Regions from separate parts of the Emergencia sp. genome, predicted to be linked through region 2. Evidence: riboswitches for the same ligand, from Rfam matches in the RefSeq annotation. Region 2 holds a riboswitch; each other region holds the start of a gene.
The links. A riboswitch is a leader RNA that binds a small molecule or an ion and turns the genes downstream of it on or off. The one in region 2 is predicted to bind cyclic di-GMP.
Positions count from the first base shown of each region.

Region 1 (5,421 bases), on a different contig from region 2:
TGCCCTCAGCGGCTGTGAAGTCGTCACAGCAGAAGGAATTCCTTCTGCATTTGTCTGCGGCTTTTTCAGACCACTTTTGGTAGTTCCAGAGGGGGCAGATATTGATGAAAAGATTTTGCTCCATGAGCTTCTGCACAGGACCTATGCGGATGCTTTGCAGAATGCATTTTGGTGTATCCTGCGGGCACTGCACTGGTGCAATCCGTTTCTGCAATATGTCTTTCATCGCATCGGAAACGACATGGAGAGTTTGTGCGATCAGAGGGTTTTGGAGGAACTGGAAGGGGAAGAGCGCCGAGCGTATGGCAAAATTCTGCTTTCTATGACGGATGAGAAATATGCCAGGGCTCCGGGTACGACCTCTATTTCCAATGGCGGAAAAAACATCAAAAGGCGCATTGAAGCCATTGCCCGCTTCAAGAAATATCCCCGTGGGATGGCGTTGGTTTCGGTCTGCGCTTTGATCGTGCTGGCGGCGTCAATCTTTGCCGGAAGTGAGGCGAGCGGCTACGAGACGGATTATCCTGACCTGACCGATTATCGTTCAAAGGTGATGATGGCGGAGGCGAGGATGAACGGATGCACGACGCCGGCAGGTGCGATTGATACTTGGGTCAAGGGCAAGGTGTTCAATCTGCCGAGCTATCTGGCGGCTGTGACGCCTAGCGGCCAACAGGAAGAATTACATAGACAGGTGGAGAAAGGAATGGATTTTTCTTCTGCTATTTCTCATGGGCTGAAGGACGTTCCGTTCTCCGACTATGCGGTATATAACCTGCAGAAAGAAAATGAGCATTGTTATACGGCTCTGGCAGTGATCGAGGGACAGGAGGGATATGAAACGCGGCCCGTACTGACAATCCCTTTGATGATAGAAAAGGATAACGACTGGACGGTAACGCAGAGCGGAAAGATGAACATATATAAATCTCTTTCAGGCATTGGGATTTACTGGGGGTTTGAGGAACTGCCGGGCGCTGTGACATCGGAGGGCAAAGGAAAGACGGGAATCGTCCGTATCAAAGAGCAGACCATCCGTACAGTGGATAATCAGACACAAAATCAGGAGGATTTCTTTGCAGACATGATGGGGAATGGATATTCTTTTGATGTGCGCGCCAAGCGGTCTGCGAAATTTTCCATGGAGAGAATGTTCGTCTGGGGCCAGTATCAGGACTGTAGAAGTGAAGCGGAGCAAAGTAACGTCAAAGTGATTGGAATGATGGCAGCTGTACTTAAACACATGTCTGACGATATTTCAGCGGATCTCATAAAAGAAGAATATCTTGGACAGGAGACCAGTGGGAACAGCAGTGACGGTGTCGGGTATGATTACCGGTATATAGAGCAGCCTTGGGAGGGAAATTTTGACGGGCTGAACTTTCTTTTGTGGGGTTCATCTGATAGTGAACTCGCTAGTTTTGAAGGTTTTGAAACTAGAATTTACCAAGACGGCAAACTGCTGGATACTTTGAGGATCAAGAGGGGGGCGAAGCTATGAACTACTTGAGTGCCATTGGGAAGATCAGCTGGGGATATATTTTCATCTACATCAGCTTGAACCTTGGAACGATAAATATCTTTCCCGCCTGGGCAGGTTTTCTGCTGATCTATCTGTCATTGGACGCAGTGGCAGAGATGCAACCATCGGCAAAACTGCTGAAACCCTTTGCCCTGCTTTTGCTGGCAGAAGATCTGGCAGAATGGGTGCTGAACATATTTTCTATGACACCAGATTTGTATTGGATTGACGTGTTCGCCAACGTGATCATCCTCTATTTTCACTTCCAGCTTCTGACGAACCTTGCGAACATCGCAGAAGGTCAGGGATCTCAGTACGCAGAGAGACTGAAAAAGCTGCGCAGTGTACAGACGGTATTTATGACGGTGATAGCGTTGATTCCCGTCAGCAAGAGAGCTGCGATCACTTTGGCAAAAAGCGGTCTCGTTGTCTTTGGCATCGGACTGTTCGGCGTAATCGTAATGCTTGTTATTTGCGTGACGCTGTTTCAGTACAAAAGGGAACTGAGAGGGATGGAGCAGAACGCTTCATTGGCAGCGGAATGAAGCACTCTGCAGACTGTGCTTTTAACCCCTATTGCTGCAAAAAAATGCGAAAGCACCTAAAAAATCTGTCTTCTGCAAAGGGAGTCTATTTGCGACGATGGCTGTAACCGTTGAAACTTCGTGGTATCCTTCGCTCAGGCCACCATTACAGCCTCTCAACGGCCAGGATATTTAGGTGCTTTTGGCCTTTTTTGATAAAATGACAGGTAAAACCGTATCAAGGGCAGCTTACCTGATCCCTCTGGTTACCTGGCTCGCCATCCGTGTCTTTGCGTGATACTGCTTCGCGCCAAGATTTGAACAGCGGTTGAATAGAAGTGCGTAATAGGGTGGAAACTGATATTGACAAAATACCTGGGGGGGGGTATACTGTAGAAGAAAGAATTAAATATTTGGTAAAGCTGTCGAAAGGCAGTGACACAAAGCTATAGGGTCTTCCCTTTACGGATGGCAGCCAGTTGCACAAATTAGGTGGTTCTAGTTATTATGATTAGGGCTGTTTTTTGTATGGAAGGGAAGAACTTTGTGAATCGGGTTCTTCTTTTTTATTTGTAATGGTATATTTTAAATTTACTAAGTTAGGAGATGTTTAAAATTAAAAAGTACGTTTATAAGTTATTAACAGTTGTGCTGGCGCTTATGGTGGTGCTGAATACATCGGCTATTGGAGTGCTGGCAGGGAGCAACGGTTCAGTTGAGGCGACACCAGAACCAAGGGATTATGCGTTTTCAAATGGGACGATTACTGGACTGAAGACAACATATTTGGATGGACTGACTGACGAACAGAAGCAGAACATTAGACTGGAGATACCAGGAGAAATTAATGGGGAAAAGGTTACTGCGATTGGAGATAGTGCGTTTTCAAAGTGGTACAATAAGAAATATGATGGATATGATTTTGCATCATTGGATTTAAGTAAGGCAACCTCATTAGAAAGTATAGGAAAGGATACCTTTTATTCCTGTAAGAAATTAACTGGAGATTTATGTATTCCGGATACTGTAACCCAGATAGGAGAAAATGCTTTTAGAGAGTGTAAAGCATTTGATGGGACTTTACATCTGCCTAAAAACGTGAAAGTAATATCTAAATATGCATTTTATAATTGTAGCTTTACTGGAAGTTTGGAACTTCCTTCTAACCTAAAAAACATTGGTGATAGTGCCTTTAGACAGAGTTCGGCAAAAGTCAGCTTTACTGGGGAACTGATTCTGCCTGAGAGTGTGATAACGATTGAGGTAGCGGCTTTTTCTGGACAACAAGGATTTTCGGGAGTAGACTTGTCAAAATGCGTAAATGTCACGAGCATTCCAAGTGGCGTCTTTAGATACTGTAATTTTGAAAAGCTAATTATTCCTGAGAACATTCAGACCATTGGACCGAGTGCCTTTGCCGAAAATTCTGCATTGAAAACAGTGTACTTGCCTGAGAGAAAAAATCCAGAAAATGCTGATTTTGTTGCGGAATCAGCATTTGACTCAACTGCGAGTGATTGTGATATAATCTGCAAAAATGAAGATTATGATTATATACACGGGAAGCTCAAGTCCATTGCACAAGGCAAATTGACCTTCCCTGTCACGATATCCTTTAGTGATGATAAGAGTAACACATATGATGATATAGAACGCTTGTATAAGCGCACATATAATTATATAAAACAAAGTGATGGTTCGTGGAAAACAGATACAGCATATACATTTCCCCCAGTGAAAGGGGAAACGAAGAAAGTATGGAGTGTAGAAAAGGACGTAAATAAAGCCGTACGCGAAGGAGATACCATTTCTGAGAAAAAACCAACTCAAACTTTATATGCTGTAAACGGCATTATTGATCCAGTGATTGAATACAGTGAAGGAATTGATAAAGTATATGATGGGAAGCCGGCTAAATTGACTGTAACTGCAATGCATCCAGATATCAAGACCAGTGGTCCATACTATATGGGGGACAAAGTATACTATTATACTTGGAAGTTACTGCAGATTGGTAAGACCGAAACTATTTTACAGGGGATGAATGTAAATGTATGTGAGCTTACAGATGTATATGCCCCAGGACAAGCAATAGGTTGTGAAGTGACTGTACAAGCGTGTACATTAGTACCAAGTTCAAGCAGTAAGGTGACAGCGCAAGCAGTACCTTTCTATACAGAAAAACATACTTTTACGATAAAAATAAGCCAGGCAGAACCAATGGTTAACCCAAACATAGCCTCCGGTGTATACCAAATGACCTCGGGCAATACCGCTTTACCTGAGATAAAGTTATCCGATGGAGACACCCCAGGAGCGATTGCATGGAAGTCTGGTCAGAAGCTTCATGAAGGTGCAGGAAGCTATGAATGGACTTTTACCCCAGAGAAGAATTCACAGGGACAATATAATTACAAGCCTATGGAAGGTACAGTAGAATTATATTGCACCACGAAAAATTTTGATGACGACTTTGTCAATGGAAAAATCGAAGCATTACCATCTATTGAAGAAAATCAAGAGGCAACTGAGGCGCAAAAAAAAGATATTCTCGATGCCTATGCTGCATATCAGATAGCTAGTGATGAGATTAAGGCTGCTGTCAATGAAGAAGCACAACAAAAGATGTTAGATGCGGTTGCAAAGATTCCACAATTTGAAACAGCCACGGAGGGACTTGCCGTTAAGAATGAGCAGGATTTGCTGACGAATTTAACAGCAAAAGACGCTGCTGTTGTGAAAGACTCAGATGATACCAAATGTACCCTCAAGGTTGTTTCATCTGAAGTTCAAAATCCAGAAGATACCGTGCAGAATGCCATAGCAGAGGCGGCAGGCAGCGAGGCAAAGGTGGGTGGCCACTTTGACGTCCAGGTGGTAAAAACTATAGAAAGTGGTTCAAGTCCGGCCACAGAAATTTTGACCACCGTTAAGAAGCCGTTGAAACTTGTCTTTAATGTCCCGAAAGCACTTCAGTCTGCCAATCGCAAATTCTTTATTATACGGGCTCACGAAGATGCGGAGGGCAAGGTTACCGCAGAGAAGTTACTTGACGAAGACAACGACCCTTCCACTATCACGGTAACCAGCGACAAATTCTCCACATATGCAATCGCTTATGCAGAGGAGGAGTCTTCAGGCGGCAGCAGCCCTGGAGACAGTTCTTACGTCTACAATATATCCGCTTTTGCCGGCGACCACGGCGTAATCACGCCATCTGGTACTGCTTATGCATACTATGGCAGCACCAAAACTTTTAGCTTCACACCAGACGAAGGTTACAAAGTTACTGATGTCGTTGTGGACGGTGCCAGCATTGGTGCGGTTTCTTCTTACACCTTTGAAAATATAACAAAGGCGCACACCATAGCGGTC
Region 1 covers NZ_DBFWLQ010000011.1:131,018-136,438, reverse strand. The annotation lists gene ACMQ5W_RS09780 (M56 family metallopeptidase) at 1-1,501, shown strand, start outside; gene ACMQ5W_RS09775 (hypothetical protein) at 1,498-2,067, shown strand; cyclic di-GMP riboswitch class I at 2,452-2,533, shown strand; gene ACMQ5W_RS09770 (leucine-rich repeat protein) at 2,653-5,421, shown strand, end outside.
Region 1: linked by a shared signal. The riboswitch ahead of ACMQ5W_RS09770 (leucine-rich repeat protein) and the one ahead of ACMQ5W_RS08735 (Cna B-type domain-containing protein) in region 2 are both predicted to bind cyclic di-GMP.

Region 2 (5,421 bases):
TTTAACAGATGGGCCTTGATCGGCACCATTTTGGCTACAATGGTAGGCTCAGGCATGTTGATGGGCGCTGTGGGAAACGTATACACCAGCGGAGCAGAAAGCTCAGCTTTCTGGATTTACATAGGTATGGGCATCGGCCTAGTTACCATGGGAATCTGGAGTAAGGCGATCAGAAATACCAATGCCAGGTCTTTAGCAGAGATTACGTCCGTTTTCGGCGTATCTACCAGACTGGCGGCGGCGGTTGTCGTTTCCATCTATGCCGTTGCATTGGTAGCAATCAACATCGCGGGACTGCGGACAATCATCGTCTATGTGTTCAGTGGAATTAACATTTCCATTCCTGTGGCGACAATTATCGCTGCAGCAATTTCCATCGCTTATACGGCAATGGGCGGATTCTTTGCAGTCGTCTGGACAGACGTAGCGCAGCTGGGCATTATGATTCTCGGCGTATTCATTATCGGCCCGATTATCGGTCTGACCATGGTAGATGGCGGTATGGATACGATTATCACGACCTATGAAGCAGAGGGAATGACCATTACCAATCCGTTAGCAGGAGGGGTGACTGTGGGTATTGTCGGAACGGTACTGACTTACTTCTTGACATCTCCTGGCGATCCAACTATGCCGCAGAGGGCTTTGTCGGCAAAGGATGCAAAGACCGCGAGGTTCTCCTTTACAACGACGGGAATCATCGCACTGCTCTTTGGCGTTTCCATTCTCATCATCGGTGGAGCAATCCATGTTTTAATGCCGGGAATCGAAGCAAAAGATTCTGTGCTGCCATTGTTCATTGCTACGTACTATCCGCCAGTCATCAAGGGAATCTGTTTAGCAGGAACGGTAGCAGCTGTCATGTCGTCCTTTGACTCTTTCTTGATTCTGGCGACGACCCATATCATGTACGATATCGGAAGAACGTTCAAACCGGATATGCCTGAAGAAAAGATTTCAAAAGCGCTGCCGAAGCTGACGATTATTATCGGCATACTGGGCATTATCGTGGCATTGTTCATTACAAGTCTACTTGACTATCTGACCGCAGTATTCAGCATCGTAGGTTCTGCTTTGGTACCAGTGCTGGTAGCTGCCCTGTTCTTTAAATATAAGACGTCAAAAAGAGCTGCTACCTTATCCATTATCCTGGGCGGCGGCATCCCGGCTGTTCTATTCTTTACCGTAGGATACGATGTACCGCTGGGCGACCCGACATTCATCGGTGTGGGAGCATCTATTTTGACTTTGATTATTGGCTCGCTGATTTGGAAGGATAAAGTCAGCGTAGAAGAGAAAGCGGCATAAGCTTAGTAAGGTGGTGTTAATTTGAAATTTTGTCTAATTGATGCAGGTATTTTTATAGATAAACCGGAACTATTGGATCCGTTGAGGGCCATAGGCGAAGTAGAAGTCTTCAATGGCATACCTGCAGGAACGGAAGAAGTTATCGAACGGGCAGGTGATGCCGACGTTATCGCTTTCGGGTTGATGCAGTTTACTGAGGAAATGCTGGACGCTCTCCCAAAATTGAAGATACTTCAATTTATCGGCACAGGCATGTGGAACTTTGTCAATGTCGATTACGCCGAGGGCAAAGGAATCAGAGTGCTCAATATTGACGGCTACGGAAGTAATGCGGTTGCGGAATTCGCAACTGCCATGGCATTAGCGCTGGCAAAAAATATCCCTTCTGCCGACAGGGTATTGAAAGAGGACAGATGGAGCATCGACGGTTTGATGGGTAAGGAAATGAAAGGATCTACAGTCGGTGTTGTCGGCACCGGGAGCATCGGGCGCTTATCCGCAGAAAAGTTTGCAGCACTGGGAGCTGAAGTCATAGCCTGTGATATCTATGAAAGCGATTATTTAAAAGAAAATTACAATATTCAATATAAATCCATGAAAGAAGTTTTTATGGAGGCAGATATTGTAACCTTACATATGAAAGTAACGGAAGAAAATGAAAGGATTATCGATCAAAAATTATTATCGCTGATGAAAAAAGACGCACTTTTAATCAATGTAGCCAGAGCGGAATTGGTCAACACAGAAGATTTATATAAAGCGTTGATTTCGGGGAATCTGGCTGGCGCCGCCATCGATGTATATGACAGCGAGCCGCCAACGGCGAGGGATTATCAGCTTGCTCAGCTGAAAAATGTTATCGCCACACCGCACATCGGCTATTATACTCAGGAAGCTAATGACAACTCGATCAAAATGACGGTCTCCTCTATCTTAGCCGCTCTATAGGCTTTAGGTGGAGTCTGGAAAAGGAATGTTTGGCATCATTCCTTTTCTTTTTTACAACATTTAAAATGGCTGCAAAATAAGCTCAATATGCATAACACCATTGAGGAGATGGGTTATGCAAATCGAGGCTGACGAAGGCAAAAACTTAGAAGTATTAGTGAAACAAACATTTTGCATAACCCTAGAAAGCGTAAATTCCGCCAAATCGGCAATCGGCTTTAGATTCAGTCGTTTCAGGGCAAAGGGGGCAGACTCGCCGCTATTTGCTGAAAAGTTAAAGTAACGAATTTCAAAAATTGACTTGCCTATCTCGCTCAAAAATAGTATAATAATCCCGTTATAGGCACAAGACTGTTCACAGCTTAATATTTCAAGTTGGTCAGGAGGTGAATTGGAATATGGCACAAGTTATCGTAAGAGAAAACGAAAGTTTGGAAAGCGCTCTGAAGAGATTTAAGAGATCATGCGCTAGAGACGGCGTTATGAGCGAACTTAGAAAAAGAGAGCACTACGAAAAGCCGAGCGTAAAAAGAAAGAAAAAGTCTGAAGCCGCTAGAAAAAAGGCTAAGAAATACTAGTCATTTAGGATCGAGGTGATATAAATGGCTTTGAAAGAACAACTTATGGCCGATTTTAAAGACGCGATGAAAGCCCGCGACGAAATCGCCAAGAATACAATCAGTCTCACCCGTGCGGCCATCAAGCAGTACGAGGTGGACAACAGAGAAGAACTAGACGATGCAGGCATTATTGCAATTTTATCTAAGCAAGTTAAAATGCGTAAAGATGCCCTCGCTGATTTTGAAAAAGCTGGAAGAACAGATCTAGTCGACGCATATAATCAAGAAATTGAAATTCTTAACCGCTATCTGCCTGAACAATTATCGAGAGAAAAAGTTCTTGAGATTGTAAAAGAGACTGCAGCCTCACTTGGAATCGAAGGAGGCAAGCAGAACATGGGTAAGCTGATGGGATCCGTCATGGGTAAGGTCAAAGGCCTTGCTGATGGGAACCTGGTCAAAGATGTCGTGATGGAATTTCTTTCATAATATCTGACTTACGGACAACCTGGTAGAAATACCAGGTTGTTTTTTTATTCATAGGAAATATCAAAGAACGCATCTTGCAGAGCGTCGCTCCTTGTGGGCGACATTTGGAAATAGGAATCTTTGATACCGCCATTTCCACTTTTTTTATCCATTTAATTCCGGTTTAGGGCGGTAAAGCCCGGCTTGTGCAAACTGTATTGAAAAAATTATCTGAAAAGGATATTCTGTCTGTAGATATATAAAGCAGAATGGAAATCTGCTGTGGCGGAAAGAACTAGTACGCTTTGATATCTGATGTCAGATGCAGAAGTAATCTGCACAAAATATGAAAAAGGAGGAATCTTGCCAAAGCCGGCGAAAGCCGGTGACGGAAAACTAAAGGGCCTTACCATCCCCATGGTTGGCAGCCAGTTGTCCGGGCACGGACATATGCCCGGTAAAAGCGGAAACTCCCGCAAGATGGGGAAGTTATGAAAAAATTAAGGAAGACAGCCAGTATTTTTCTCAGTTTCATGATTGTTCTGGGAATGATGCCAGCAATGGTCTTTGCAGGTGGAGGAGAGGTTCAGATCAGTAAAGACAGCAGTTCTCAGATCGGTCCATACTACGAGATCGTTGATACTGACGGTACATGGGCAGGTGAACCAACGCTAGAAGGCGCTACCCAGCAAAGCTATGCCGATGGCCAAGTAAAGGTAAACAAGACGATCAAAGGTACTGACCAGGAGAATGTCTTTGACATTGACTTAGAAGTTATCACTAAAGACGAAATCAAAACTACTGAGTTATCTGAAGATGCTGCAACTGTGTTAGTCATTGATACCTCTGGCAGCATGGACGACAGAAGCCGCCTTCCGGAGGCACAAAAAGCAGCGCAGGCATTCATCGATGAATTTGCCAAAAGCAATGCTCAGCGGAAAATTGCCATCGTTTCTTTCAGCGGCTGGGAAGATAAACACATCAGCGGAGCATCGACGAAACAGATGTGGACTGATGCCAGCAATCTTAAACAGCAGGGCAGCGGACAGTGCGGTGCAATCAGCGGACTTTCTGCAAATGGCGGTACAAACATTGAAGCAGGCCTGCAGTTGGCAAAAAATCTTTTGGCGCAGGATGCAGTAAAAGATATCCGCAATAAGAACATCGTTCTTTTGACAGATGGTGTACCGACCTACGGTATCAGCAGTAAAGCAGACAGAACGTCTACTGAGGTCATTTGTCCAGACGGAAAGCACATGATCGGTAACGGACAGAAACTCAGTCACGACATTCATGGGCAGATTGAAAGCATGGATTTTGCAGGTATCAATCGTTATGCTGTCTATGTTGGCGATGAGGGACTGTATTGCTCTGAGAAAGGATGTCCTCTGCACAAAACCCAAGGCGGCTGGTGGGAGACTAATGTAAAAACTCCAGTGGGCACTTGGCTTAACCAATGCGGATTTACAACCTATACGACACAGGATGCAGGGCAGCTTACGAGTATTTTTGAACAGATCTCTGAGATGATTTTGCTGCAAGCGCAGGCATGGGTTCTTACTGATCCGATGGGAGAACATATCGACTTTGTAGAATTCAGCAGAGAAGCTAATCCGATTGGAGAATTTTCTTATAGTTCAAATTCGAAGACGATTACCTGGGATTTGAAGAAAGCGCTGCCAAAGGTACAGGAAGATAAGCAGTACACCTATCAGCTCAGTTATCGCATCAGATTAGATAATCTGGAAGCCGGATTTGAGTCGGAAAAATGGTACCCAACCAATGGAATCACTTCTATGACTTATCTGATCAAGGAAGCTGGCGATGACAGTCCGATTGAACAGAGTGATTTGAAAACAGCGTATTTTAATATCCCGTCGGTTAAGGGAATGACAGCAAGCACCAAGTTTCAGAAAGTTGACGAAAACAATCAACCGATGGAGGGTGTAGAGTTTGCGCTAAAGACCGCGGACGATGAAAACTTTGTTCAAAATGCTGTCAGTAATGAGGATGGAACACTGAACTTCACTAACATTCCATCAGGTCACACGTACATATTGTCAGAGACAAAGGCACCAGAAGGATATGTCAAGGCGCAGAATCAGGAATTCAGTGTAGCTTATGGCCTTGTCAGTGA
Region 2 covers NZ_DBFWLQ010000010.1:58,961-64,381, reverse strand. The annotation lists gene ACMQ5W_RS08760 (sodium:solute symporter family protein) at 1-1,308, shown strand, start outside; gene ACMQ5W_RS08755 (NAD(P)-dependent oxidoreductase) at 1,330-2,256, shown strand; gene ACMQ5W_RS08750 (hypothetical protein) at 2,372-2,539, shown strand; gene rpsU (30S ribosomal protein S21) at 2,655-2,834, shown strand; gene ACMQ5W_RS08740 (GatB/YqeY domain-containing protein) at 2,859-3,305, shown strand; cyclic di-GMP riboswitch class I at 3,640-3,724, shown strand; gene ACMQ5W_RS08735 (Cna B-type domain-containing protein) at 3,776-5,421, shown strand, end outside.

Region 3 (5,421 bases), on a different contig from region 2:
CAATTGTAGTATCTAATTGTATACTACAACTGTAGGAGGCTCGTGTCAAGTGAATTATTTATTTTGCGACTCTGATCGCTTTGTTGGACCACTTGGTATAAATCTTCTGTCCGTCCAGTGTCCTGACGCCCCTTATCTTGTAATAATAGCGCTTGCCCTTCTTTAACTGTTTCGTATTTTTATAGGATTTTTGCGTACCCGTTTTTGTGGTATAGAAAGCCTTTATTCCATACCCGCTGTTCTTTTTCGTGGAGCGGAAAACCTGGTAATGGTCAACTTTAAAGCCTCCCGACTTTTTCCATTTGACTGTAATAGAGCCTTTCTTCGCAACGGAAGACGCCTTGATAGTGGTGCCCTTTACACCTTTCTTGATTCTGGCAGAATACTGATCCACTGTCTCTGTATCCACAAGGGCATAGCTGGAAAAATGTCCGGTCTCAAACACATAATATGACTTCCCCTCCTTTGCTACTTCCTTGCCTGACAGTGTCACATAGGTACCGTCGTCCGCTAAATACACCGCTTTTATTTCTTTACCCAGGAGCTGCTGTGGAATCGGAATCGCAATAGTGGCCTTTCCTTCGCCAAAGTCCGTAATCAATCCATTTGCATGCACCACTTTCAAATCCAGCAAAACGCTGTCTTCTCCAATGATTTTCTTCTGCGTCTCAGTCGGCTCTTCCACAACCTCGGCGATAACAGTGACTTTGTCCCCTTCTGTGTCCTTAGAGATGGCAGCTAGCGCTTCGTTATCAAAGGAAACTTCTGCACTGGCAGTTTTGATTGTCAGCGATGCATCTGTCTTCTCTGCGATTTCTTTAATCGTCTCCGCTGGAAGCTCCGCCTTTATTACCGATCCGCTGCCTTTTGGAACTTCAATGGCCACCTCGTCAGCTTTCTTCTCGATTGCCTGCTCAACTAGCTTCTTTGCTGTCTGATCAGTAATTACTGCAGTCGTCTCATTGCCGCTAGTCGTAGTCTGTGCCTCTGTCTTAGTAGTTGTCGTTTCTCCAGTGTCGTCCGTCGTCACGTCTGGCTTAGCAGGCGGCACGATTACTGGTCTGTAAATCTCCTTGACCGCATATTTGCCAGTTCCATCGCTGACACACTCATAGCCTTCGGCAACGTACTGGCTGACATCCTGTGGGAAGGTGCCAGAAACGACACCTGTGGAAGTTGGTGTCTGCAAACTCCCTGCAATCGCCTTATCCAGGGTTACTGTTTCTTTCAGTTGCCAATAATTGTGCTCCAGGTCGATCTTGGCACCGGTTTCAATCGATACATCCTTAATCAGTTCTCCATCTGCATCGCCCGAGTTCAAAATGATGTTGTTGTTGATTTTGATGTCCGCAGAAGCCAGAACCTGCCCCAGTCGAAAGGCTCTATCTGACGCATTTTCTATTATGTTGGATTCTACAGTAATTTTGCCTCTTATCCTGCTATCATGAATTACTTGCTGTGTGTTTTGAACTAAGTCGATTGTACTTTGCATTGCAACAGCATTATGAACTGTATTCTTGAATACATTTCCGCTAACGGAAACCTCTGTATGATCCCCACATCCCGCTAGATAAATCGCCTGAAACGCTCGATCAACGATGTTATCTTGAATTCTGATCCTGCCAAAGGTATGATAACCCTGTTCGACAATTTTAATGGCTGCCGCATTGCTCCCCGAATTAGACAAATCGAAGTGACAATTTTTAATTTCCAGATTGTCCACAGTCCCATAGCTTGCACCACCTGGGTCATTCCCCCAATAAGCTAAGTCTATACCCGGTTTATTCTCACTGTTGACAAAATATAGGCCATCAAAAATAATATCTGATAAATCAATTCGGCCTATATAGCCATCGGCTTCATTTACCACGATATCTTCGCCTGTTACATAATTGACCATCTTCTTATCTGTAGCATTATGTCCCGGCTCTACTGTTATATTTTTCAGTTTGGCATCTGGTTGTCCTACAAAGGAAATATGCTTCAGTGACCTCCTATATCTACCCTTTTCCTTATCATCAATGACCTTATCGATAGTCCTATTTCTGATTTCCAGCTTTTCATAGTTACCTGGTGCGAAGTTGAGTGTCGTATAATCCACCGCATAGTTCAGCGCTTTCTGCGCATTGATTGGTTTTACGTTGACCATGATGCCACCGGAACTGCCTGTGTTCTCAACGGTCAATTCCCCCTGTTGAGACAAATAAAATGGTCGAACTAAACCTCCGGCGGCTGTAACTGTTCTGCCATTCAAATCCAAAGTAATGTCATTCCTAACAATTACGCTCTGATTAGTCGTCGTATCTGTCAAGAGCTGAATCCTCTCCTCACCTTTTGCCTCTGCCGCAGCTTGCTCCAGGGACGGATAGGATTTGCCTGTATTCGCATTTGCGGCAACAGAAGCTGTAGCCTTGGTATAGACCGTATCTTTGATTATGTCGCCTGTTTTATCCTTATCCGGTTTATTGCGATATTTGTCACTTTTTAATACAATAAGAGAGTTTCCCAAGAATTTAAATTCTGCGTTTACCGAATACCCAAGAGTTAAAATTTCAGATTTTCTATTCCCGTCTTTGTCCTGAACGACCAAAGAAGATAGATTACTAATTACGGGATTACCCTTCTCGTCTAACTCATCATAAATCCTTGCTTTCACTTCTCCATTGCTATTTTTAAAGATACCGATAGGTGCTTTTCCCTCTGAGGTATAGTACCCGATACACTTTTCTAAATCATATTTATCATACGTATCAGAAGATGAGGTGAAAAGATCTTTAAAATACCCCTTATAGTAATATGTCAAATCCGAATATCTTACAGTTATAATAAACATATCATAATCATCATAATTCTGTAGTCTCAATTGACTAGCTGGTATTGTAATCTTAGTATTGTCAATGGCAGTTGGCTCTTCTATCTCATAATATTGATCCCCAATCTGGTAAGAGATTGATATTTTCTCTGATATATCATATTTATATTCCTCTTTACACTCTACCTGTAAATACACATATTGCTTCTGATCCAGGCTACACTTATTTGTAATTGATAAGTTATAATACTGACTGCTTCCAAATGACGGACTGTATTCTGTAGTCAAAGGAGTCATATTGTCTTTTTCCGTCCCCATCTTGACAGTCAAAACATCTGGGTTCAGTGACTCTCCTACCCCTGCAAACACCATTGTCGGCATGCAGCTCATGACCACTGCAATGCAGAGAAATGCTAGTAATAATTTCTTCATAACGTTTCCTTTCTTAAAAAACAAAAGAGCATGGCCGCAGCACATGCTCTTTTTGCGCAATAAAACAGAATTCATTCTTCTATGAACGAACTCAAATAATCTGTGCAACTGGCTGCCATCCGTAAAGGGGAAGGCCCTATAGCTTTGTGTCGCTGCCTTTCGACAGGTTTACCCAATCTTCAATTCTGGTTTCATTATACGATGTTTTTACTAGCGATTCAAGAACATTTGTTATCTTGTTATAATTTTCCAGTCTGCTCTGTCAGCCACTTTCACGGCCTATTCAAATATTGCCTTATCATACATTTATAACGACAAAAGACCGACGCATCCGCGCCGGCCCGTGTTAGCAGTATATACTATTTTCTGGCAGCTTTTCCGATTGCGAGACCTTTTGCATAAGCCTCTTCGTTCAGTGGAAGCAGCTGCGGTTTTTTCTTACCGATTTTGTTTCTGATGCCCTCTAAGATGACGTCTTCAGAAACGACTTCAGTATATCCGATGTATGCACCGAGCATGATGATGTTCAGTACCTTTGGATTACCCATCTCCAGAGCCATCTCTGTTACAGGAACTTCTACAACGGTGATATCGTCTCTTTCAATCTTGGATTTTACGATGGAACTGTTGATGAACAATGTTCCGCCCGCTTTCAGTTTTGGAAGGAATTTGTGCAGGGAAGGATCGTTCATGACGATCATGTCTTCCATCGCTTCCATAACTGGCGCACCGATTTCATCGTCAGAAATGACGACATAGCAGTTTGCTGTTCCTCCACGCATCTCAGCGCCGTAGGATGGGAAATAGGTAACGTGTTTATCTGTTGATTCGCAGGTTGCTGTTGCCAAAAGAGTTCCCAGCATCATGACACCCTGTCCGCCGAATCCGGCAACAAGTAAATTTCTTTCCATGATTATTCCTCCTTTGCCTTATCTCTGAATACTCCCAGAGGGAATTCCTTTAGCATATCCGTTTCTAAGAAGTCAAGCGCCTTTGCTTCGTTCAGTCCCCAGTTGGTCGGACAGGAAGTAACGATTTCTACCATGGAGAAACCTTTCCCTTCCATCTGATACTGGAACGCCTTTTTGATAGCCGCTTTGGTCTTGCGAACGTTGCCCGGCGTATTGCAGGAAGTTCTTTCAAGATAATATGGCGCTGTCAGCTGATTCAGCACTTCGCACATGTGAATAGGATAGCCATGTTCTTTCGGATCTCTGCCCTTAGGTGCGGTAGTCGCTTTCATACCGATCAAAGTGGTCGGTGCCATCTGTCCGCCTGTCATGCCGTAAATGCCGTTATTGACAAAGATAACAGTGAAATTTTCACCTCTGTTTGCCGCAGAAACGGTTTCACCTAATCCGATGGAGGCTAAGTCGCCGTCTCCCTGATATGTATAAACCAATGATTCCGGGCTTGTTCTCTTCAGACCTGTCGCTACTGCACAAGCTCTTCCGTGTGCAGAGATGTTCAAGTCGTGGCTTACATACAACTGTCCCAGTCCACAGCAGCCTACGCCTTCACAGCGAACTAATTTGTCCAACATGCCCAGTTCTTCAGAAACCTCACCGATCAATTTATGTATGGTTCCGTGCATGCAGCCAGGGCAGAAACCAGATACTGCATCTGGCTTGATACCAATGGTTCTCTTATATACCTTTTCCATTATAATACCTCCTTTGCCAGTTCACGAGCTGCTCTCATGACTCTTTCCTTTGTCATAAGTTCTCCGCCTGAACGCAGACATTCTTTGATTGGGCATCTTCCATGAACGGCATGGTCGATATCCCATACCATCTGTGCCGGGATGGACATTTCTACATCCAGGATGCCTTTTACTCTGTCAAAATCAAGGTTCTCAAAGGATTTGTAAGGGAACGGATGAATTGCGATCGGCCTGATCATTCCAGCTTTGATGCCTTCTGCTCTCAGCTCTTTTACTGCAACCTTTGCAATACGGCCAGAGATTCCATATGCAGTTAGAACGATTTCTGCATCGTCCATCATGATTTCTTCCACTCTGACATCTTTGTCTACCCAGGACTTGTATAATTCAGCTGCTGCCATATTGACAGGCTCAAAACTGCCGCCAACACCGCCTGGAAGAATTCTCACTTGTTCTTCCGGCTTATGTCCTACTGCAGATACACTGCGGCGTGCTTCCTTCATTGCAGCAACTT
Region 3 covers NZ_DBFWLQ010000011.1:137,290-142,710, forward strand. The annotation lists gene ACMQ5W_RS09790 (hypothetical protein) at 59-3,244, opposite strand; cyclic di-GMP riboswitch class I at 3,345-3,427, opposite strand; gene ACMQ5W_RS09795 (2-oxoacid:acceptor oxidoreductase family protein) at 3,604-4,155, opposite strand; gene ACMQ5W_RS09800 (thiamine pyrophosphate-dependent enzyme) at 4,158-4,907, opposite strand; gene vorB (3-methyl-2-oxobutanoate dehydrogenase subunit VorB) at 4,907-5,421, opposite strand, start outside.
Region 3: linked by a shared signal. The riboswitch ahead of ACMQ5W_RS09790 (hypothetical protein) and the one ahead of ACMQ5W_RS08735 (Cna B-type domain-containing protein) in region 2 are both predicted to bind cyclic di-GMP.

Region 4 (5,421 bases), on a different contig from region 2:
GTCTGCGGCATCGACACGATCAAAAGTTTTGATACTGAAAACCACAAGGTGAAAGTTGCCGGAGAACTGAAGAACTACAATCCGGAAGACTATATGGATAAGATGGCAGCCAGAAGGACAGCCCGGTTTACCCAATTCGCTTTGGTTGCAGCAAGAGAAGCAATGAAACAAGGCGGTCTCGATATGGAGAAAGAAAATGCGGCAAGATGCGGTGTCAACATCTCCAGTGGGATTGGCGGACTTCCTACCATCGAAGAAGAACATTACAAAGGAATTAAGAGAGGCTTCGACAGGGTTTCACCACTCTTTGTGCCTATGGCCATTACCAATATGGCGGCAGGTATGGTCGCAATTGAGAGCGGCTTTAAAGGAAGCTGCACCTGCATTGTTACAGCCTGTGCTTCTGGCACCAATGCAATCGGAGAAGCTTTCAGACAGATCAGAGACGGTTATGCGGATATCTTTTTGACAGGTGGAGCAGAAAGCTGCATCAGTGAGCTGGGCATCGGCGGATTCACTTCTATGAAAGCCCTGTCGGAAGAACCAGACCCGAAGAGGGCATCCATTCCTTTCGACAAGGAACGAGGCGGCTTTGTTATGGGAGAAGGTGCGGGTGTACTTTTGCTTGAAGAATATGAACACGCTGCGGCAAGAGGTGCTGAAATCCTCGGCGAAGTAGTGGGATATGGTGTCAGTTGTGATGCAAACCACATGACAGCGCCATTGGAGGACGGCAGCGGTGCGGCGGCATGCATGGTTCAGGCTATGGAAGACGCCGGAGTAACTGCAGAACAAATCGGTTATGTCAACGCTCACGGCACTGCAACGCCGATGAACGACAGGTGCGAGACTCTGGCTGTAAAATCGGCCTTTGGCGATGCAGCATCAAAGCTGTTGATGTCATCTACGAAGTCCATGACTGGACACCTTTTGGGCGCATCTGGAGCGGTGGAAGCACTGTTCACTGTATCAGCCCTTGCAGATCAGTTTGCACCGCCGACAGTAGGCTACAAAGTAGCCGACGAAGCGTGCGATCTCAACGTAGTGCCTAATCAGGGCAAGCAGATGGAAACAGAATATGCCATGTCTAATTCACTTGGATTTGGCGGTCACAACGCATCAATTATCTTCAGGAGGGTATAATAATGGAACTAAATTCTAATCAGATTCAGGAGATTATTCCCCATAGATATCCTTTTTTGCTGGTAGATAAAATCATCGACATGGAAGAGGGCAAATGGGCGAAAGGCATCAAATGTGTCACCGCCAATGAGATGCAGTTTCTGGGGCATTTTCCCGAGAAACACATCATGCCGGGGGTTTTGATCATGGAGGCGCTGGCGCAGACTGGGGCTGTTGCCATCCTCTCACAGCCGGAGAACAAAGGCAAAATCGCCGTCTTCGGCGGCATCAAAAACTGCCGATTTAAGCAGCAGGTGGTTCCTGGCGACGTTCTGGATCTTTACTGTGAGATGACAGAAATCCGTGGGCCAGTAGGCTTTGGTAAGGCAATTGCTAAGGTTGGCGATAAAGTTGCCGCCCAGGGCGAGATATCATTTGTGATCACAGGAGAATAAGGCAATTGCAAATTTTCTAAAATTTTGATAGAATAGGTTAAGAAATAAAGCGCAAGAAATGGAGAGAGATATGCTGGAAAAGAATTTTTCTGATATTTACACGAAATTCAAATTGAGTTTGTACTCCAAAGTGTTCAATCAGGATATTGAAGTGGAGGATGCGCTCTCGTCCATGGAGGTACTTTGTGTCGAGACCATTTATTCTCTGGGGAGGCCGACTATCAACGAGTTCGCCTCTTTTGCGAAGATTTCACCTCCCAACGCTGCGTACAAGATCAACAGCCTGGTCAAGAAGGGCTATGTCCGCAAAGTGCAGAGCCAGGAGGACAAGCGAGAGTATTATCTTGAAATTACGGATAAGTACCGCAAGACTTACGGTGTCACCTACGATTATATCGGTACTGTGATGCAGAGAATCCGGCAGAGGTTTTCACCTGAAGAGGTGAAGGAATTGGAAGAGATTCTCGGTGTCATCGACGATGAGTTGATGCCAGAGGTCAAGCTGGAAGAAGAATAATAATCATGATTATGTAAGGAACAGTTTCAGACGACTGTTCCTTTTTTTATTATGTAGGAAATATCAAAGAACGTACCTTGCGAAGAGTCGCCCCTTGTGGACGACATTTGAAAATAGGAATCTTTGATTCCGTCATTACGGTCAGAACGCTCGCCACTCCTGCCTTCAGACGTTTTGCAATCGCTGGACACCCCCGCCCCGGTGTGATTCACTTTTTTCATATATCATAATTTAGAGAATGTTTTGCTAATACAACTTGCAAAAATCTACCGGGGGGGGGTATAATCATATTGGATAGATTGTCCCCTCGGTGCCTGCCGGAAGTTATGCGAAATGGCATACCGGATGGCAGGTCACCTTTCTTAAGCAGAGCAGGGGATGATTGGCATATCATGCAGATAAATAAGACGATGTGGGTAAACCTGCCGAAAGGCCGGGGCACAAAACTATAGGGCCTGTTCTGAGAGGATGGCAGCCAGTTGCGGACAAAGAAGTGACGAGCAGACCCGTATGTCTGTTTTTTTATTATGTAGGAAATATCGATGAAGTCGATATTGACGGAATATCAAAGAACGTACCTTGCGAAGAGTCGCCCCCTGCGGGCGACATATAGAAATAGGAATCTTTGATTCCGTCATTTCCACGTTTTTTATTGCTGTCATATAGTCAGATGCAGCATATAAACAAATTGGAAAGGGTGATTGGAAGAGAATGGCGTTACTTTGGGTACAGTCACATATTTTATTAGTCTGTTTAACACTGGGAAGCATTGGTGGATGCGTTTGGCTTTCGATTTTTCGAGAAAGACTGAAACTTCATGGTGTGATGATTCCCGTTATGTCAGTTCTGCATTCAATGGCTGGAATGATCTGCGTCAGGCTGTTCGCCAGTATCGAATCCTGGGGAACGCCTTTGTCCAGCGGGCAGAGTTTATTTGGCAGTATATTTTTATTGCCGTTGTTTTACTTAGCAGGGGCAAAGATCTTTCGACGCAGGATTTCTGACGTATTTGATGTATTTACCATGTGTACCGTTACAACTTTGTTGTTTGCACGGATTGCATGTATCTTTTCAGGCTGTTGTTACGGCATGCTTTTTCCGGGAAGTGAATCTATCCGCTGGCCGACGAGGGAGATTGAACTGATTTTCTACATCATTTTGCTGATCGTTTTGTATCGCAAAAATCGCAGTGTTTCACATCAAGGAGAAATATGGCCGATTTATATGATTTCTTATGGCCTATTCCGATTTGTGGTGGAATGGATGCGGGAAGAAAAGGCTATCTTGGGATTCTTCCATTATGGGCATATATGGGCAGTATTAAGTATCGTGATAGGATTTTCCGTGTATTTTGAAGTAAAAAAAAAGAAGAAATAGTAATAGATAGAATATTAAAAGGAGAAAGAACATGATAGGTGGAATTTTGAAACGTATGCTGGCGCAGATGTTGGCACTGCTGCTGATATTCAGCCTGATGCCAGTGATTGGCCCGTCAGACGTGTTTGCGGCTGAACAAATCGAAGGCGCTGGCCTGACTGATACAGGAATTGGACTTTCTGTAGATGGTGGGACATGGTTTGCTGAGGGCACGGATATTGAAGGGTATGTAACAGGTAGTAAGAATGCGCTGGGTTGTGATAGTGAGGGAAAAACAACCCTTACGATTACTAACAATAAAGCAAATAAAGCGACTTTGGCATTCTCCTATACCATTGTGAATAAAGGAACCATCGTGATAGATGGAGAAACTGTTACTCAGACAGGAAACTTTCAAAAAGAACTGGATTCTAATGTGTCAATTACCATAGTGCTGACGACCCCAGAGAACTACGTGACTTCTATTTCTATACAGAACATGGAACTTTTGCAAGAAGTTTCTCCTTCTACAACTTTCGTAACGTCTGAAAATGGTACCTATACTGTAGACGGAACTGAGTTGAGTGAGGAAATAGAATATAACAGACATGCATCTGTGGGGTATGTGTTGGAAGCAACTCCCGATGTAGGATATAAATTTGCGGGCTGGTATCAGAATGGAAGTTTTCTTTCAGAAAAACAAGCGTATACATTGAAGACGGATACTGATGCGAGGATCAGTGCTAAATTCGTTGCTGATACAGCACCGACACTAAAGGTGGGCAAAGATAAGTATTATGATTGGCAGCAAGCCTTCAATGCAGCGTATTTGTCGGCTACCGATAAAATTGTTACAGTATTGCAAGACAGTGTAATGGAGGGGAACTATACCATTCCTGATGGGGTTACTTTGCTGGTGCCTTTTAATGCTGCAGGAGACTGCTATACGGAAATTCCCAAAAGCGTATATAATTATGGGTATGGGACGAGAAGCGAATATTGCAGACTGACGGTGAACGGTACACTGACTGTTAGTACAGGTGGTGCAGTCAGTGTCAGTGCCATGCATTGTTCGATGCAAAATTATACTGGAACCACGGGCGGAGCATACGGTCACCTGGTTCTCGGTAAGAATGGAGAAATAGATGTTCAAGAGGGGGCGTCTCTGTATGCCTATGGCTATATTACCGGCGACGGAATCATCGAGGCAAGATTAGGTGCGAATATTTATGAGTACTTTCAGATTATGGACTGGAGAGGCGGTTCTGCAGCTTCTAACATGCTGAAAGATAACAATAAGGTACACAGAACATTCGTATTTTCACAGTACTATGTGCAGAACATTGAGGCAAAGTTGCAGCTCTATAGTGGCGCAGTAGAAAATATCGTGACGTCGGTTACCGCTTCGAAAGTCACTGAGACTGTAACAGTACCGTTTTTAGGCACTGATGGGCTCTTTGAGCTGATGGGGGAAGGATACATCGAAAAATGGTATGACGGGACAACAGACCGCCTCCACATAGATTTTTATGGAGATGCAGCTTTGAATTCAATTTCTATGAGTGTTGGTGTAAGCGTATCTTCAAAAGATTTCGTGCTGCCAATTACAAACAATTTGTCAATTGGGGTGAATCAGGGGACCTTCGTTCTTAATGAAGAAGTTGAACTACTCCCTGGCGTAGAAGTAGCGGTTGCTGAAAATGCGACCTTAGAAGTCGCTGAGGGTAAATCCCTGTTTGTATATGACAGAGATAATTGGATCAATAAAAAATACGTCTTTAACAATACTGATTTCAGAGCTGTCGGCTTTACTCCTTCCACGATATATAAGCGCACTCAATCAGATTTGAAAGACGCTATACTGGACATTAATGGAAACCTCATTGCTAAGGGCGGATTCTATACTACGAAAGCTGATATTGAAGAAACAGCAGATGGACCGAACATCATCAGCAGCAAGGGAACGGGCAA
Region 4 covers NZ_DBFWLQ010000002.1:196,520-201,940, forward strand. The annotation lists gene fabF (beta-ketoacyl-ACP synthase II) at 1-1,143, shown strand, start outside; gene fabZ (3-hydroxyacyl-ACP dehydratase FabZ) at 1,146-1,577, shown strand; gene ACMQ5W_RS01485 (MarR family transcriptional regulator) at 1,648-2,094, shown strand; cyclic di-GMP riboswitch class I at 2,500-2,581, shown strand; gene ACMQ5W_RS01490 (prolipoprotein diacylglyceryl transferase family protein) at 2,932-3,471, shown strand; gene ACMQ5W_RS01495 (chitobiase/beta-hexosaminidase C-terminal domain-containing protein) at 3,503-5,421, shown strand, end outside.
Region 4: linked by a shared signal. The riboswitch ahead of ACMQ5W_RS01490 (prolipoprotein diacylglyceryl transferase family protein) and the one ahead of ACMQ5W_RS08735 (Cna B-type domain-containing protein) in region 2 are both predicted to bind cyclic di-GMP.